3 regions of the Listeria sp. LM90SB2 genome follow, and region 1 is predicted to be linked to each of the others. Evidence: a T-box and tRNA genes for the amino acid it is inferred to sense, from the RefSeq annotation. Region 1 holds a T-box; the other regions hold tRNA genes.
What was found. The T-box of region 1 lies ahead of ileS (isoleucine--tRNA ligase). A T-box ahead of a tRNA ligase gene usually reads a tRNA of that ligase, here a tRNA-Ile.
Positions count from the first base shown of each region.

Region 2: it has a tRNA-Ile gene. The T-box ahead of ileS (isoleucine--tRNA ligase) is inferred to sense a tRNA for this amino acid. The anticodon was not compared.
Region 3: it has a tRNA-Ile gene. The T-box ahead of ileS (isoleucine--tRNA ligase) is inferred to sense a tRNA for this amino acid. The anticodon was not compared.

Region 1 covers NZ_CP046449.1:2,096,418-2,100,491, forward strand. Annotated here, with positions in the region: gene ileS (isoleucine--tRNA ligase) at 1-2,232, opposite strand, end outside; T-box leader at 2,285-2,518, opposite strand; gene divIVA (septum site-determining protein DivIVA) at 2,515-3,042, opposite strand; gene GL301_RS10335 (transcription repressor NadR) at 3,138-3,659, opposite strand; gene GL301_RS10340 (IscS subfamily cysteine desulfurase) at 3,664-4,074, opposite strand, start outside.
Region 2 covers NZ_CP046449.1:2,646,446-2,650,519, reverse strand. Annotated here, with positions in the region: rRNA gene GL301_RS13110 (16S ribosomal RNA) at 1-1,113, shown strand, start outside; tRNA gene GL301_RS13105 (tRNA-Ile) at 1,243-1,316, shown strand; tRNA gene GL301_RS13100 (tRNA-Ala) at 1,363-1,438, shown strand; rRNA gene GL301_RS13095 (23S ribosomal RNA) at 1,611-4,074, shown strand, end outside.
Region 3 covers NZ_CP046449.1:2,410,394-2,414,467, forward strand. Annotated here, with positions in the region: rRNA gene GL301_RS11895 (23S ribosomal RNA) at 1-720, opposite strand, end outside; tRNA gene GL301_RS11900 (tRNA-Ala) at 893-968, opposite strand; tRNA gene GL301_RS11905 (tRNA-Ile) at 1,015-1,088, opposite strand; rRNA gene GL301_RS11910 (16S ribosomal RNA) at 1,218-2,767, opposite strand; gene GL301_RS11915 (DeoR/GlpR family DNA-binding transcription regulator) at 3,118-3,876, opposite strand; gene GL301_RS11920 (glucose-6-phosphate isomerase) at 3,981-4,074, opposite strand, start outside.

The DNA.
Region 1 (4,074 bases):
ATAAAAGACAGTTTGCATAGCACGACGATCATGACTATCAGCCGCTTCGATGTAAACAACATCTTTGGCAAAGTCCATATAAAATTGGCTTAATTCTACTGTACAGAAATTATTGATTTGGTGGTAAATAGTAGAGAATTCGAAAGCTTCATAGTTATCCTTCACATTTTTCACTAAATCATTTAATTTAATTAGCATATATTTGTCAACTTCACGTAAGTTTTCATAAGAAACGGCGTTAGTAGTTGGATTAAAGTCATTAATATTTCCTAGTAAGAAACGCATTGTGTTACGGATTTTACGGTATACTTCGGATACTTGTTTTAAGATTTCATCACTAACACGAACGTCGGCTTGATAATCTACAGAAGCAACCCAAAGGCGAACAATATCCGCACCCAGTTGTTTAATTACTTTGCCTGGAAGAAGTGTGTTTCCAAGTGATTTACTCATTTTGCGACCTTCCCCATCCAGTGCGAAACCATGGCTTAGCACGTTACGATAAGGCGCTTCACCAGTGATTGCTACAGCAGTTGTTAAGGATGAGTTGAACCAGCCACGATATTGGTCAGAGCCTTCCATATATAAATCAGCCGGACGACTTAATTCTGGGCGAGCATTCAGCACAGCTTGATGACTAGAACCTGAATCAAACCAAACGTCCATAATATCGGTTTCTTTTGTAAATTCTCCATTTGGACTACCTGGATGCGTAAAGCCAGCAGGTAATAAATCTTTCACATCGCGTTCAAACCAAACATTCGAACCATGCTCACGGAAAAGTTCAGAAATGTGATTAATTGTTTCGTCTGTGATAATCGCTTCCCCATTTTCCGCATAGAAAATCGGTAGTGGAACGCCCCATGCACGTTGACGAGAAATAACCCAGTCACCGCGGTCGCGAACCATATTGAATAAACGTGTTTCACCCCAAGCAGGAGTCCAATTAACACCTTTAACAGCAGCGAGTAAATCATCACGGAATGCGTCAATCGAAGCAAACCACTGCGCTGTTGCACGGAAAATAACTGGTTTTTTCGTACGCCAATCATGTGGATAAGAGTGAGTGATGAATTCCATTTTTAGTAATGCGCCCACTTCTTCTAGTTTTTCTGTGACCATTTTGTTCGCTGTATCGTAAAATACGCCTTCAAATCCCGGTGCTTCCTCTGTGAATACACCACGATCATCTAGTGGAGCAAGTACTTCTAAATCGTATTTTTTCCCGATTAAAAAGTCATCTTCCCCGTGTCCAGGAGCCGTATGAACCGCACCAGTACCGGCTTCAGCAGTAGCATGTTCCCCGTTCATTACTAAGGAATCACGGTCATAGAATGGGTGTTTAGTTACAACGCGGTCAAGTTCAGAACCACGAACTGTTTTCACTACTGTCGCATCTTCAAAGCCTAGTTTTTCGCGTAAGCTTGGTAAAAGTGCTTCTGCTACAACATATTTTTCCCCAGCGGATTCAATTACTACATAGTCCAAATCAGGGTTAACAGTAATACCCATGTTTGCAGGAATTGTCCAAGGAGTTGTTGTCCAGATAACGATATTCGTTCCTTCATCTAGTACACCTTTTCCGTCTGTTACTTTAAAAGCAACGAAAATGGAAGCAGATTTTTTATCCTGATATTCGATTTCTGCTTCTGCCAGCGCAGATTCACTAGAAGGAGACCAATAAACCGGTTTTTTACCTTTGTAAATGTAACCTTTTTTCGCCATTTCACCGAAGACTTTGATTTGCTCTGCTTCGTATTCTGGTAAAAGTGTAATGTAAGGATTTTCCCAGTCACCGTTAATTCCAAGTCGTTTGAATCCTGTACGTTGACCGTCTACTTGCGTCATTGCATATTCGGCACATAGTTTACGGAATTCAGCAATAGACATTTCTTTCCGTTTAACGCCTTTTTTGGCGATAGCTGTCTCAATTGGTAGTCCGTGTGTGTCCCAACCTGGAACATACGGGGAGCTGAAGCCAGCCATTGATTTATAACGGACGATAATATCTTTGATTGTTTTGTTTAGAGCGTGACCCATGTGAAGCTCACCGTTAGCATAAGGAGGCCCATCATGCAAAATGTACGCCTTGCGTCCAGCATTTTTTTCTTGAATCTTCTCATATAGTTTTTCTTCTTCCCATTTTGCTTGCCATTCAGGTTCTTTGTTTGGCAGGTTTCCACGCATCGGAAAATCTGTTTTTGGCATTAATAACGTATCTTTATATTCCATACTCTATTCTCCTTTAAATCTTTATTTTTAAACACAAAAAAATCTCTCCCAAAAAAGGGACGAGATTCGCGGTACCACCCTTGTTGACATGCAATTTTGTTGCTTGCCCACTTCATTAATGCCATAACGCTGGCTCGCGCTAACACTTACTCAAGCGATTGCTTTTTCGGGTTAGAACTAAAGAGTGATTTCTATTTTTTAGAGGATAGTTGGTCTCGCACCATTTACCAACTCGCTTCATATCCTTTGTCTAAAAAATTTACTTGTCTCTTATAATCGTTTTTAACGTTCTTCTGATTCAGCAGCTTCGACTTCTTTAATAGACGCTAATTCTGTTGCATCTACATCGTAAGCCATCATTTGCTGCCAATCTTCACTTTTAATTAAATCCATTTGCGCTTCTACTAACATACGCAGACGCTCGCGGAATACTTTAGATTGACGTTTTAGGTCTTCAATTTCAATCGCGATTTTACGAGCTTTAGAAAGTGAGTCGCTTAAAATTCGGTCTGCATTTTTTTCAGCTTCACGGATAATAAGTTTTGCTTCTTTTTCAGCGGAAGCTTTCACTTCTTCGGCAGCTGTTTGTGCCACGATTAATGATTTGTTTAATGTTTCTTCAATGTTTGTAAAATGACCTAAACGTTCTTCACTATTATTTAAAGTGTCCTCAATACGCTTTTTCTCTTTAATAACTTGTTCATAATCTTTAATGATTTGATCGAGGAAGTCATTTACTTCGTCTTCGTCATAACCTCTAAAACCACGGGTAAACTCTTTGTTATGTATATCCAGCGGCGATAATGGCATATCTAGCACCTCCATACGACTATTTGTTTATAAATACCTAACATACATTCTACCATAGTTACTAGCTTTTTCCTAGAATTTATATTGAAAAATGGTTAGATTAAAAATCCAGCTTTATCTAGCGCCTTAATCGCTTGTTCTAATTGTTCTTTCGTATCTGCTTCAATCGTATGTAAATGTGTTCCATCCGTTAAACCAGACAGCATTGTTGCTCCTGTTGTTTGCAATTTCCGCACAAATTTCTCTACATCAAAACGGCTTTTTAAATGTAGTGAAGCGGTGATTTCGCCGTATATTGGATGATCCACAATCACATCAATAATGGAAACACCGTGATCTACCAAAATATTTAGTTCCTCGGCAGCTTGTTCTTTCGTATGTTTCACGGCAATAACGCGCCTTTCCCCTGTATAACTTGTTTCTTTCGCATAAATATAGCCTTGTGGGGTAGCCATAATTGGTTCATTGCCAGCTTTTAACAAAGAAATATCTTGAACAATCACTTGGCGGCTAACATTTGTTTTCTGTGCTAATTGATTTCCAGAAATTGGCGCCTCGGCTTCTTTTAGCCATTTTAAAATCATTTGCCTACGCGTATCTCCTAATATTTTTTTCATCTTATCACCTTTTTCGTAATAATTTATCGATTTCTTCTTTAAAAATAATACTATCGTTTAATTCATTTTCTCTTCCAAAAGATAAGCGGATAAAACGGTTTGCTTCTTCTGTTGTTTTTCCAGTAGCGATTAATGTTCTGGACGGAGCTAAATCACGTAAACTACATGCACTTGTCGTCGAGATTTGAATATCTGCTTCGTTTAAAGCAAGTAACGCTTCCTGACCTTGCATATTTGGCAAAGTAAGTCCTAAAATATACGGCGATGTATTGGGTCCACCTTCCACTTCTACTCGCGCTTCTAATGTGTCGCAAATCGCAGCTTTTAGTTTCATAGCTCTAATCGCTTCTTGTTCTCTATTTTCTATTATATCATAGGCGGCAGTTGTAAAGGCAGCAATAGCTGGAACATTTAC
Region 2 (4,074 bases), 550 kb from region 1:
AAAGTACTGTTGTTAGAGAAGAACAAGGATAAGAGTAACTGCTTGTCCCTTGACGGTATCTAACCAGAAAGCCACGGCTAACTACGTGCCAGCAGCCGCGGTAATACGTAGGTGGCAAGCGTTGTCCGGATTTATTGGGCGTAAAGCGCGCGCAGGCGGTCTTTTAAGTCTGATGTGAAAGCCCCCGGCTTAACCGGGGAGGGTCATTGGAAACTGGAAGACTGGAGTGCAGAAGAGGAGAGTGGAATTCCACGTGTAGCGGTGAAATGCGTAGATATGTGGAGGAACACCAGTGGCGAAGGCGACTCTCTGGTCTGTAACTGACGCTGAGGCGCGAAAGCGTGGGGAGCAAACAGGATTAGATACCCTGGTAGTCCACGCCGTAAACGATGAGTGCTAAGTGTTAGGGGGTTTCCGCCCCTTAGTGCTGCAGCTAACGCATTAAGCACTCCGCCTGGGGAGTACGACCGCAAGGTTGAAACTCAAAGGAATTGACGGGGGCCCGCACAAGCGGTGGAGCATGTGGTTTAATTCGAAGCAACGCGAAGAACCTTACCAGGTCTTGACATCCTTTGACCACTCTGGAGACAGAGCTTTCCCTTCGGGGACAAAGTGACAGGTGGTGCATGGTTGTCGTCAGCTCGTGTCGTGAGATGTTGGGTTAAGTCCCGCAACGAGCGCAACCCTTGATTTTAGTTGCCAGCATTTAGTTGGGCACTCTAAAGTGACTGCCGGTGCAAGCCGGAGGAAGGTGGGGATGACGTCAAATCATCATGCCCCTTATGACCTGGGCTACACACGTGCTACAATGGATAGTACAAAGGGTCGCGAAGCCGCGAGGTGGAGCTAATCCCATAAAACTATTCTCAGTTCGGATTGTAGGCTGCAACTCGCCTACATGAAGCCGGAATCGCTAGTAATCGTGGATCAGCATGCCACGGTGAATACGTTCCCGGGCCTTGTACACACCGCCCGTCACACCACGAGAGTTTGTAACACCCGAAGTCGGTAGGGTAACCTTTATGGAGCCAGCCGCCGAAGGTGGGACAGATAATTGGGGTGAAGTCGTAACAAGGTAGCCGTATCGGAAGGTGCGGCTGGATCACCTCCTTTCTAAGGAAAAGGAAACCTGTGAGTTTTCGTTCTTCTCTATTTGTTCAGTTTTGAGAGGTTACTCTCTTTTATGTCAGATAAAGTATGCAAGGCACTATGCTTGAAGCATCGCGCCACTACATTTTTGACGGGCCTATAGCTCAGCTGGTTAGAGCGCACGCCTGATAAGCGTGAGGTCGATGGTTCGAGTCCATTTAGGCCCACTTTTTCTTTCTGACATAAGAAATACAAATAATCATACCCTTTTACGGGGCCTTAGCTCAGCTGGGAGAGCGCCTGCTTTGCACGCAGGAGGTCAGCGGTTCGATCCCGCTAGGCTCCACCAAAATTGTTCTTTGAAAACTAGATAAGAAAGTTAGTAAAGTTAGCATAGATAAGTAATTATCTATGACACAAGTAACCGAGAATCATCTGAAAGTGAATCTTTCATCTGATTGGAAGTATCATCGCTGATACGGAAAATCAGAAAAACAACCTTTACTTCGTAGAAGTAAATTGGTTAAGTTAGAAAGGGCGCACGGTGGATGCCTTGGCACTAGGAGCCGAAGAAGGACGGGACTAACACCGATATGCTTTGGGGAGCTGTACGTAAGCGTTGATCCAGAGATTTCCGAATGGGGGAACCCACTATCTTTAGTCGGATAGTATCCTTACGTGAATACATAGCGTGAGGAAGGCAGACCCAGGGAACTGAAACATCTAAGTACCTGGAGGAAGAGAAAGAAAAATCGATTTCCTGAGTAGCGGCGAGCGAAACGGAAAGAGCCCAAACCAAGAAGCTTGCTTCTTGGGGTTGTAGGACACTCTATACGGAGTTACAAAAGAAAGTTATAAATGAAGCGGTCTGGAAAGGCCCGCCAAAGACGGTAACAGCCCGGTAGTTGAAATGGCTTTCCCTCCAGAGTGGATCCTGAGTACGGCGGAACACGTGAAATTCCGTCGGAATCCGGGAGGACCATCTCCCAAGGCTAAATACTCCCTAGTGACCGATAGTGAACCAGTACCGTGAGGGAAAGGTGAAAAGCACCCCGGAAGGGGAGTGAAACAGTTCCTGAAACCGTGTGCCTACAAGTAGTTAGAGCCCGTTAATGGGTGATAGCGTGCCTTTTGTAGAATGAACCGGCGAGTTACGATTTGTTGCAAGGTTAAGCGGAAAAAGCGGAGCCGTAGCGAAAGCGAGTCTGAATAGGGCGCATAAGTAACAGGTCGTAGACCCGAAACCAGGTGATCTACCCATGTCCAGGATGAAGGTAAGGTAATACTTACTGGAGGTCCGAACCCACGCACGTTGAAAAGTGCGGGGATGAGGTGTGGGTAGCGGAGAAATTCCAATCGAACTTGGAGATAGCTGGTTCTCTCCGAAATAGCTTTAGGGCTAGCCTCGAGGTAAAGAGTCATGGAGGTAGAGCACTGTTTGGACTAGGGGCCCTTCTCGGGTTACCGAATTCAGATAAACTCCGAATGCCATGTACTTATACTCGGGAGTCAGACTGCGAGTGATAAGATCCGTAGTCGAAAGGGAAACAGCCCAGACCACCAGTTAAGGTCCCCAAATATATGTTAAGTGGAAAAGGATGTGGGGTTGCTTAGACAACCAGGATGTTGGCTTAGAAGCAGCCACCATTGAAAGAGTGCGTAATAGCTCACTGGTCGAGTGACCCCGCGCCGAAAATGTACCGGGGCTAAACATATTACCGAAACTGTGGATGAACCTCTTTAGAGGTTCGTGGTAGGAGAGCGTTCTAAGGGCGGTGAAGTCAGACCGGAAGGACTGGTGGAGCGCTTAGAAGTGAGAATGCCGGTATGAGTAGCGAAAGAAGGGTGAGAATCCCTTCCACCGAATATCTAAGGTTTCCTGAGGAAGGCTCGTCCGCTCAGGGTTAGTCGGGACCTAAGCCGAGGCCGATAGGCGTAGGCGATGGACAACAGGTAGAGATTCCTGTACCAGTGCTAATTGTTTAACCGATGGGGTGACACAGAAGGATAGGGAATCGCACGAATGGAAATGTGCGTCCAAGCAGTGAGTGTGAGAAGTAGGCAAATCCGCTTCTCGCGAAGCATGAGCTGTGATGGGGAAGGAAATTAAGTACGGAAGTTCCTGATTTCACGCTGTCAAGAAAAGCCTCTAGGAAGAGTAGTACTGCCCGTACCGCAAACCGACACAGGTAGATGAGGAGAGAATCCTAAGGTGAGCGAGAGAACTCTCGTTAAGGAACTCGGCAAAATGACCCCGTAACTTCGGGAGAAGGGGTGCTCTATTAGGGTGCAAGCCCGAGAGAGCCGCAGTGAATAGGCCCAGGCGACTGTTTAGCAAAAACACAGGTCTCTGCAAAACCGTAAGGTGACGTATAGGGGCTGACGCCTGCCCGGTGCTGGAAGGTTAAGAGGAGTGCTTAGCTTCGGCGAAGGTACGAATTGAAGCCCCAGTAAACGGCGGCCGTAACTATAACGGTCCTAAGGTAGCGAAATTCCTTGTCGGGTAAGTTCCGACCCGCACGAAAGGCGCAACGATCTGGGCACTGTCTCAACGAGAGACTCGGTGAAATTATAGTACCTGTGAAGATGCAGGTTACCCGCGACAGGACGGAAAGACCCCGTGGAGCTTTACTGCAACCTGATATGGAATGTTTGTACCGCTTGTACAGGATAGGTAGGAGCCGAAGAGACGTGTGCGCTAGCATACGAGGAGGCAATGGTGGGATACTACCCTGGCTGTATGACCATTCTAACCCGCCACGCTTAGCGCGTGGGGAGACAGTGTCAGGTGGGCAGTTTGACTGGGGCGGTCGCCTCCTAAAGAGTAACGGAGGCGCCCAAAGGTTCCCTCAGAATGGATGGAAATCATTCGCAGAGTGTAAAGGCACAAGGGAGCTTGACTGCGAGACTGACAAGTCGAGCAGGGACGAAAGTCGGGCTTAGTGATCCGGTGGTTCCGCATGGAAGGGCCATCGCTCAACGGAT
Region 3 (4,074 bases), 310 kb from region 1:
CGGGTCTACGACCTGTTACTTATGCGCCCTATTCAGACTCGCTTTCGCTACGGCTCCGCTTTTTCCGCTTAACCTTGCAACAAATCGTAACTCGCCGGTTCATTCTACAAAAGGCACGCTATCACCCATTAACGGGCTCTAACTACTTGTAGGCACACGGTTTCAGGAACTGTTTCACTCCCCTTCCGGGGTGCTTTTCACCTTTCCCTCACGGTACTGGTTCACTATCGGTCACTAGGGAGTATTTAGCCTTGGGAGATGGTCCTCCCGGATTCCGACGGAATTTCACGTGTTCCGCCGTACTCAGGATCCACTCTGGAGGGAAAGCCATTTCAACTACCGGGCTGTTACCGTCTTTGGCGGGCCTTTCCAGACCGCTTCATTTATAACTTTCTTTTGTAACTCCGTATAGAGTGTCCTACAACCCCAAGAAGCAAGCTTCTTGGTTTGGGCTCTTTCCGTTTCGCTCGCCGCTACTCAGGAAATCGATTTTTCTTTCTCTTCCTCCAGGTACTTAGATGTTTCAGTTCCCTGGGTCTGCCTTCCTCACGCTATGTATTCACGTAAGGATACTATCCGACTAAAGATAGTGGGTTCCCCCATTCGGAAATCTCTGGATCAACGCTTACGTACAGCTCCCCAAAGCATATCGGTGTTAGTCCCGTCCTTCTTCGGCTCCTAGTGCCAAGGCATCCACCGTGCGCCCTTTCTAACTTAACCAATTTACTTCTACGAAGTAAAGGTTGTTTTTCTGATTTTCCGTATCAGCGATGATACTTCCAATCAGATGAAAGATTCACTTTCAGATGATTCTCGGTTACTTGTGTCATAGATAATTACTTATCTATGCTAACTTTACTAACTTTCTTATCTAGTTTTCAAAGAACAATTTTGGTGGAGCCTAGCGGGATCGAACCGCTGACCTCCTGCGTGCAAAGCAGGCGCTCTCCCAGCTGAGCTAAGGCCCCGTAAAAGGGTATGATTATTTGTATTTCTTATGTCAGAAAGAAAAAGTGGGCCTAAATGGACTCGAACCATCGACCTCACGCTTATCAGGCGTGCGCTCTAACCAGCTGAGCTATAGGCCCGTCAAAAATGTAGTGGCGCGATGCTTCAAGCATAGTGCCTTGCATACTTTATCTGACATAAAAGAGAGTAACCTCTCAAAACTGAACAAATAGAGAAGAACGAAAACTCACAGGTTTCCTTTTCCTTAGAAAGGAGGTGATCCAGCCGCACCTTCCGATACGGCTACCTTGTTACGACTTCACCCCAATTATCTGTCCCACCTTCGGCGGCTGGCTCCATAAAGGTTACCCTACCGACTTCGGGTGTTACAAACTCTCGTGGTGTGACGGGCGGTGTGTACAAGGCCCGGGAACGTATTCACCGTGGCATGCTGATCCACGATTACTAGCGATTCCGGCTTCATGTAGGCGAGTTGCAGCCTACAATCCGAACTGAGAATAGTTTTATGGGATTAGCTCCACCTCGCGGCTTCGCGACCCTTTGTACTATCCATTGTAGCACGTGTGTAGCCCAGGTCATAAGGGGCATGATGATTTGACGTCATCCCCACCTTCCTCCGGCTTGCACCGGCAGTCACTTTAGAGTGCCCAACTAAATGCTGGCAACTAAAATCAAGGGTTGCGCTCGTTGCGGGACTTAACCCAACATCTCACGACACGAGCTGACGACAACCATGCACCACCTGTCACTTTGTCCCCGAAGGGAAAGCTCTGTCTCCAGAGTGGTCAAAGGATGTCAAGACCTGGTAAGGTTCTTCGCGTTGCTTCGAATTAAACCACATGCTCCACCGCTTGTGCGGGCCCCCGTCAATTCCTTTGAGTTTCAACCTTGCGGTCGTACTCCCCAGGCGGAGTGCTTAATGCGTTAGCTGCAGCACTAAGGGGCGGAAACCCCCTAACACTTAGCACTCATCGTTTACGGCGTGGACTACCAGGGTATCTAATCCTGTTTGCTCCCCACGCTTTCGCGCCTCAGCGTCAGTTACAGACCAGAGAGTCGCCTTCGCCACTGGTGTTCCTCCACATATCTACGCATTTCACCGCTACACGTGGAATTCCACTCTCCTCTTCTGCACTCCAGTCTTCCAGTTTCCAATGACCCTCCCCGGTTAAGCCGGGGGCTTTCACATCAGACTTAAAAGACCGCCTGCGCGCGCTTTACGCCCAATAAATCCGGACAACGCTTGCCACCTACGTATTACCGCGGCTGCTGGCACGTAGTTAGCCGTGGCTTTCTGGTTAGATACCGTCAAGGGACAAGCAGTTACTCTTATCCTTGTTCTTCTCTAACAACAGTACTTTACGATCCGAAAACCTTCTTCATACACGCGGCGTTGCTCCGTCAGACTTTCGTCCATTGCGGAAGATTCCCTACTGCTGCCTCCCGTAGGAGTCTGGGCCGTGTCTCAGTCCCAGTGTGGCCGATCACCCTCTCAGGTCGGCTATGCATCGTTGCCTTGGTAGGCCATTACCCTACCAACTAGCTAATGCACCGCGGGCCCATCTGTAAGCGATAGCCGAAACCATCTTTCAAAAGCGTGGCATGCGCCACACTTTATCATTCGGTATTAGCCCCGGTTTCCCGGAGTTATCCCCAACTTACAGGCAGGTTGCCCACGTGTTACTCACCCGTCCGCCACTAACTTTGGAAGAGCAAGCTCTTCCTCCGTTCGTTCGACTTGCATGTATTAGGCACGCCGCCAGCGTTCGTCCTGAGCCAGGATCAAACTCTCTTTAAAATATAAATTGAATTTGAATACTTATTCAACACCGTGAATAAGATTCCTTGCGTCAAATTGACTTCGCTAGCAATTAAATTACTAGTTTGTTTTGTTGAAAACAGCTTTCTGTTTTCTGCCCTGCGATTACCAGTGAGACTTTACGTCTCATTGCTTTTCGTCTTCTTCTTTGTTCAGTTTTCAAAGGTCAATTTCTTTTGTTGCGAAAGCGTTTTGTCCGCATCAGCAACGTTTATAAATATACCAAGATTTTTGCCTTTCGTCAATACTTTTTACAAAGTTTTTTAAATAAAGATGAAAAAAGATGAATTTGGTGCATAAATTGGTGATTAAATGGAGTTTTTAAAACATTATGTTGTATAAATTTGCATTCCTTTTTCTTCAAATTGTTCTTTTAATACTGGGTCTATTTCTTTTCCAGTGATAATAGAAGAGATTTCGTCTAGGGCTGCGTATTTGTATAGTGAAATGCGGCCGAACTTGGTGTGGTCTGTTACTAAGATGACTTCATCGGCTGAGTGGAGCATTTGTTGCTTAGCTGGGATTAGGTATTCGTCGTAATGCATTAGGCCTTTGTCGATATCGAGCGCTGGCGTGGTTACAAATGCTTTATGTACGTGAATGCTCTGCAAGGTTCCGCTTGTAATCATACCGTTAAGGATGAAAGTTTCTGGGTAGATGACGCCACCTGTCACAATTACTTTAGACGGGGAAAAGCGCATAATGGAAGCTACGTTGATATCGTTTGTTATGACGGTTAGTTTGGATCGGTCTTTTAATGCGGTTGCGATGTGTCCGGTTGTTGTTCCGGCGTCAAGAATGATTGTATCGCCGTCTTTGACCATTGTCGCTGCTAACGTGGCGATGCGTTGTTTTTCTTCATAGCGCACTTCGCTTCGTTTTTTCCAATTTGGTTCGGAAACTACTTTTTCTTCTATCATAACTCCGCCGTGGGTTCTTTTTAGCTTTTTGTCTTTTTCTAAAGAGGTTAAATCGCGGCGAATGGTTGCTTCGTGGACTTCAAAATGTTTAGCTAATTCGCTAACTGTTGCTATTTTTCGGCTTTTGACATATTGGACGATGGCGCGTTTTCGTTCGATAGATAGCACTTCTTCCCCTCCTTTTGTTTAACTATATGGTAACTCCAATGGAAGAAAATCGCAAACAAACAAAAAACCTTGGAGCGATTGGCCCCAAGGTTTGGAAATGAAAATTAATCGTTTAAGCGTTTTTCTAATTCTGCTTTTTTGTCTTCGAAGCCTGGTTTGCCAAGTAATGCGAACATGTTGGCTTTGTATGCTTCTACG